DNA from 2 places in the Bacillus sp. SRI_025 genome. Region 1 is predicted to be linked to the other one. Evidence: a T-box and tRNA genes for the amino acid it is inferred to sense, from the RefSeq annotation. Region 1 holds a T-box; the other holds one or more tRNA genes.
What was found. The T-box of region 1 lies ahead of thrS (threonine--tRNA ligase). A T-box ahead of a tRNA ligase gene usually reads a tRNA of that ligase, here a tRNA-Thr.
Positions count from the first base shown of each region.

Region 2: it has a tRNA-Thr gene. The T-box ahead of thrS (threonine--tRNA ligase) is inferred to sense a tRNA for this amino acid. The anticodon was not compared.

Region 1 covers NZ_JBYEGB010000002.1:184,286-187,557, reverse strand. The annotation lists gene thrS (threonine--tRNA ligase) at 1-1,563, opposite strand, end outside; T-box leader at 1,609-1,855, opposite strand; gene ytxC (putative sporulation protein YtxC) at 1,899-2,768, opposite strand; gene AC20OE_RS05760 (TVP38/TMEM64 family protein) at 2,829-3,272, opposite strand, start outside.
Region 2 covers NZ_JBYEGB010000007.1:186,607-189,878, forward strand. The annotation lists gene rocF (arginase) at 1-891, opposite strand, end outside; tRNA gene AC20OE_RS17690 (tRNA-Gln) at 1,028-1,099, opposite strand; tRNA gene AC20OE_RS17695 (tRNA-Tyr) at 1,104-1,188, opposite strand; tRNA gene AC20OE_RS17700 (tRNA-Thr) at 1,217-1,289, opposite strand; tRNA gene AC20OE_RS17705 (tRNA-Val) at 1,293-1,368, opposite strand; tRNA gene AC20OE_RS17710 (tRNA-Glu) at 1,375-1,449, opposite strand; gene murQ (N-acetylmuramic acid 6-phosphate etherase) at 1,670-2,581, shown strand; gene AC20OE_RS17720 (MurR/RpiR family transcriptional regulator) at 2,596-3,272, shown strand, end outside.

The DNA of each region.
Region 1 (3,272 bases):
AATGACGACTGGACGATGGTGCTTTCCATCTTCTCCGATATATGTGAGATCGAAGCGTTCTGGAAGTAAGAAATCAAGCTGTACAGTGGATAATGTCTCTTCTTTTCCAAGAGCTGTCTTCACTTGTACATCAAGCTTCGGACCATAAAATGCTGCTTCGCCTTCTGCTTCATAATAATCGTGGCCAAGCTCGTCCATTGCATCCTTCAGCATCGATTGTGCTTTATTCCACATCGCATCGTCATCGAAATACTTCTCAGTATCTTCTGGATCACGGTAAGATAAGCGGAATGTGTAGTCATTCAAGCCAAAGTCTTGATACACTTCTTCAATTAAGCGAACTGTACGGATGAACTCGTCTTTGATTTGATCTGGACGAACAAAGATGTGTGCATCGTTTAATGTCATACCGCGGACACGCTGAAGGCCAGATAAAGCACCTGACATTTCATAGCGGTGCATTGTACCAAGCTCTGCAATACGAATTGGCAATTCGCGATAGCTGTGCGGCTCGTTTTTGTAAATCATCATATGGTGCGGACAGTTCATCGGACGAAGAACAAGATCTTCGTTGTCCATTTCCATCACGGGGAACATGTCTTCTTGATAATGCGCCCAGTGTCCTGATGTTTTATACAACTCAACATTCGCAAGAACTGGTGTGTACACATGCTCATAGCCAAGACGCACTTCTTTATCGACAATGTAACGCTCGATGACGCGGCGGATCGTTGCGCCTTTTGGCAGCCAAAGCGGAAGTCCTTGACCAACCTTTTGGGAATTTGCAAACAGCTTCAGCTCTTTTCCAAGCTTACGGTGATCGCGTTCTTTCGCTTCTTCAAGCAGACGTAAATGCTCATTTAAATCTTCTTTGCTGAAGAAAGCTGTTCCGTAAATACGCTGAAGCATTTGGTTGTTACTGTCACCTCTCCAGTATGCACCTGCAAGGCTTAACAGTTTAAACTCTTTGATTTTCCCTGTAGACGGCAAGTGAATCCCGCGGCAGAGGTCAAAGAATTCACCCTGCTCATAAATCGTCACAGCTTCACCTTCTGGAATCGCCTCTAACAGCTCAAGCTTCAACTCATCACCAATCGCTTCAAAGCGCTTTTTCGCTTCTTCTCTTGATACTTCAATTCGCTCAATTGGCAGATTGCTGTTAATGATTTTCTTCATTTCTTTTTCAATCTTTGGCAAGTCTTCAGGTGTGATGGCTACATCGATGTCCACATCATAGTAGAAGCCATTTTCGATGACAGGACCTACGCCAAACTGAACGTGATGTCCTTTTCCATACAGGCGTTTGATCGCCTGCGCTAGCAAATGGGCTGTGCTGTGGCGCATAATGTCGAGTGCTTCTTCACTTTTATCTGTGATGATCTCGATTGTTCCACTTTCTAATAGCGGCGTACGCAGATCTATTTCTTTACCGTTCAATTTACCGGCAAGTGCTTTTTTCTTTAGGCCCGGGCTAATTGATGCCGCGATGTCTTCTGTTGTCGCTGTTTTGTCAAACTCCTTGACTGCTCCATCTGGAAATGTAAGTTGAATTTGTTCTGACATCTCTGGTCACTCCTTTTTTTGGCAATATAAAAACCCCGCCCCCTGGAAAGGGACGAGGTTGAATAAACGGAATCGTGGTTCCACCCTTTTTCCCGTACTTGCAGCTTGCTTTTCATAAGCAAATACGGCTTGCGGTTCGATAACGGGAATTCCCGTCAGCCATTACTAAAAAGTTCACAGCTGATGTTCAAAGGTGGTAAAGCAAATGGTCCTCTGCTAGGAAGCTTTCAGCCGCGGCTTCCCTCTCTTTAAGCGGGTGTTCATTTGTTCATGTCCTTATCAATACGGTCTCTGTATGAAGTTACACCGTATTATAAAACGTTTTTTCGTGAAAATCAAGAAAGCTTTTCACTTTTCTTGTCGAAATGGTCATGTACAAATTGAACATTGTGCTCTTGGAATGAATGAGACGGGAACACCTCGACCCTTTCTTGAAAAATATTTTGAATCGTTTGCACCATCGAGTGACCTGTATCATTTGTAAATAGGTCAATTTTTTGCGGTGCAATAGAGACAAGCGGTGCAATCAGCTGCGAATCAATATACATTGGATGCTCTCTTACAAACTGTCTGTCTATGTATTGTTTTTGATCACGCTCAGAAGCGTAGCGAAATTCCCAAATCACCAGGCGGTCCTGATGCACAACATGTACTTTTTCGAGCCTAGGCTCTCTTGCCATCACATAGTCTCGAAGCGATTGAATGAAGTTTTGATACTCTTGCTCCATTTTGTATTCTTCAATGGACACTTCAACATAGTTCTTCAGCCTTCGATCATATTCTGACAGTCTAAAGGTCATAAATGAACCAATTGAAAAAACACCTTGCTGTAAAGAAATTGCCTCAAGCTCCTTTTTTAAAAGGGCTTCTCTTGACGGGTCTTGCTGAATGCCGGGAATATCATCTAAGTCCCCGTTCATGATACTGTGAGCGATGGAAAGAATTTGGTGCTGCTCTTCGGGATCTTTAAACAAATAAGTGTTTTCAAGGATGCTGCGCATGCGCTCATTTTCTTTACATTCCAAAAAAAAGTGAACCAATAATGGCCGCACAATGTGCTCAAGTGCTTCTTCTGATTCCTTCGCCTCTATGAGAAGCCGGTCTTTCCCTTGTTGAATTGACATGTGATGCCGACTGTCCAAGTGTTCAGCAAGATGTAAAAAAGCGGCGGTATCATATTCATCTTCAAAGATTATTTCAAGCATGTTTGTCCCCCCTAACGACATCTGTTACATATATATGGGGGAAACATAAAAAATAGACGCCTAAAATAAATCAGGCATCTTTCTTTTTAAAATGAGTGGAACGGAGATAAAGATCAAATAAATCAAACAAACAACCACTAAGGCGGCATAATTGCCGCTGACAAAGCTTGAGCCGAGAACATTTAACGCAATTGTACCCGGTATTAAGCCTAAAAAGGTGGCTGCCACAAATGCACGATAATTTGCACGTGAAGCGGCTGCCGCATAGCTGACAAAATCAAAATGAATCGGTGCAATACGCAATAACAAAATATAAAGAAATCCATGCTCCTGAATGCGGGACGTCACCGCTTTCAGCTTCCGGCTGTTTGATTCCGTTTCCTTCTTTTTCGCACGAAAGGTTGACGCAATCATGAAGGAGCCTGTTGCCCCGGCTGTCGCCCCAATGAGGGCATAAATCGTCCCAAGGACACTGCCGAATGCCAAACCTGCTGCCAGCGAAAA
Region 2 (3,272 bases), on a different contig from region 1:
TAACGATCCAATTAATGCCACAGCCGCTTCTGCTGTTTTGTTTTTCTCATCTAAAACCGGATTTACTTCAACAAATTCAGCAGACGTTAAAATACCCGCCTCCTCTAAAAGCTCCATTGCAAGATGACTCTCCCGGTAACTAATGCCGCCTGCTACCGGAGTGCCTACACCAGGGCATTCCGCTGGGTCTAGCCCGTCTAAATCAAGCGAGAGATGGACACCATCTGTTCTTTCCTTTAGATAAGCAATAGCTTCCTCCATCACCCTTGTCATCCCTAAACGATCAATTTCATGCATCGTATAGACTTTAATGCCTTTCTCTCGAATCAATGCCCGCTCTCCTTCATCTAAGGATCGAGCACCAATTATAACGACATTTTGAGGTTTCAATTTAGGCGAATAACCGCCAATGTTTGTTAAATCAGCATGCCCAAAACCAAGACTGACAGCAAGCGGCATGCCATGAATATTTCCAGAAGGAGAGGTTTCCTCCGTATTCAAATCCCCGTGTGCATCATACCAAATGACTCCTAAGTTTTCATAATGCTTGGCTACCCCAGCAAGTGTGCCAATCGCAATGCTGTGATCACCACCTAAAATGAGCGGAAACGAACCTGATTGCACAATACTGTCAACCTTCTCAGCAAGCAGCTGATTCGCCCCAGCATTCTCGGTCAAATTTTTTAGCTTTTCACTTGTATATAAACCTTTCTCATCATCTCTTTGTTCAACTGGAATATCTCCTAGATCCTCCACATCAAATGAGAGCGTTTCCAATTTTTCTTTTACGCCTGCACAACGAATCGCACTCGGCCCCATATCGACGCCCCTTCTCGTTTGCCCCAAGTCCATCGGAACTCCAACAATCGTGACCTTCTTTTGCTCTCCCATATGTACATCCCCTTTCCGTTCATGCTTATATTTTACTTTCTTGATGCCTTCTGACTCAACTCGACAACATTTTGAATAGTTATACAGTCCCTCCGCCAACATAAAAAAAGACACCTTTTTGAAAAAGGTGTCTTAACTGGGCTAGCTGGATTCGAACCAACGCATGACGGAGTCAAAGTCCGTTGCCTTACCGCTTGGCTATAGCCCAAAAATGGTGGAGGGGGACGGATTCGAACCGCCGAACCCGGAGGGAGCGGATTTACAGTCCGCCGCGTTTAGCCACTTCGCTACCCCTCCACATATGGAATTGATAAAGATAAAACAGTGCCGGCAAGAGGACTTGAACCCCCAACCTACTGATTACAAGTCAGTTGCTCTACCAGTTGAGCTACACCGGCATATGGTGGAGGATGACGGGCTCGAACCGCCGACCCTCTGCTTGTAAGGCAGATGCTCTCCCAGCTGAGCTAATCCTCCACATCATGGTGACCCGTACGGGATTCGAACCCGTGTTACCGCCGTGAAAGGGCGGTGTCTTAACCGCTTGACCAACGGGCCAGTTTGTCAAGTTTGTTGTTTCCGTGAAGCTGACAAAAGTTATTATATACAGGTTGTCCCCCTTTTGTAAAGGGGATTTTTATTTTTTTTATTTTCTAACTATTTGCTCCCTATTTATTCAACATTTCTACTGAAATATAATTTCAATATTCAAATATAATATTGAAATTTCGTACCATACTCAATATACTGAAAATGAAGAAATAAGGAGGTATGTCACATGCAGCCATCTCAACTGCGTTCTTTGACAACAGAATCAAGAAACCCCAACACAATGGGAATTTCTCAAGCAGATCCGCTTGAAATACTCCAGATGATTAATGAAGAAGATATGAAGGTCGCTCAAGCAGTCAACCTTGTACTTCCCCATGTCAAAACAGCAAGTGACTTTGCCTATGAATCCATCTCAAATGGAGGCAGACTCGTTTATTTAGGCGCCGGAACAAGCGGCAGAATTGGCGTAATGGATGCTGTCGAATGTCCCCCAACCTATAGCGTCTCACCTGATGTCATTGTAGGCATCATGGCAGGCGGAGACTCAGCTTTTTCTCAAGCTGCCGAAGATGTGGAAGATAGTGAAGAAGCCGGCAAACAGGATTTAGTACACATCCACCTGACATCAAAAGATACAGTCGTCGGAATTGCCGCAAGCGGCAGGACACCTTATATCATCGGCGCTTTAAACTATGCAAAGTCAATTGGAGCTAAAACAGTAGCACTCAGCTGCAATAAACAAGCAGAAATTAGCGAGCTTGCAGATTGCGCCATTGAGGTCATTGTAGGACCAGAAGCCATCACTGGGTCAACAAGAATGAAAGCAGCATCCGCTCATAAAATGATTTTAAATATGCTTTCCACCTCAGTCATGATCAGACAAGGCAAAGTATATGAAAACCTGATGGTTGATGTTAAAGTCAGCAATCATAAATTAAAAGAACGCGCCATCACCATCATTCAACATGTGACAAATGCTTCCTACGAACAAGCCGTGAAGACTCTCGAAGCAGCAGACTTAGAAGTCAAAACCGCCATCGTCATGCTCCAAACAAACACAGACAAGAAAACAGCCAAAGATTTACTGAGCAAAACGAATGGTCATATCGACAAAGCGATCTCACGTTATCAATCCTAAAGGAGGTAGAGCTCATGTCAGCAGGTGGACTTACCCTACTACACACAATCAAATCAAAGCTCCCCCAATCTGAAAAAATCATTGCAGACTATATCCTTGCCCATCCTGACAAAGTCATTAAAAGTACAGTACACGAAATCAGTCAGGCAGCCGGCGCAAGCAGCTCTGCAGTCATCCGTCTTTGTAAATCTCTCGGGCTGGATGGCTATCAAGATTTAAAAATGCGGATCGCTGGAGACTTGATGCATGACGATAAACAAGGCTACAGAGATATCGAACAAGATGAACCACTTCAATCCATTATTCAAAAAACAGCTGGAAACTCGATTCAATCGATTAAGGACACCGCTTCTATTTTAAATGCAGATGCTTTAGAAAAGGCTGTTCAATTACTGCTGAATGCAAACCAAATTCATTTTATCGGTGTTGGTGCATCTGGCATCGTCGCAGCTGATGCCCAGCAGAAATTTCTCAGAATTAACTATGCAGCGACAGCCTTCACTGACATGCACATTGCATCTACGGTCATTGCAAATGCAGGAGAGAATGACATTGTGTTTGGTATCTCCTTTTCAGGAGAAACGTTAGACATCATTCAAGCCCTTCAGCTCGCAAAAGACAACCAAGTGAAAACCATTGCTTTAACACATCCAGGTCATACTAGCGTTTCTGCTTTATGTGATGTTCACCT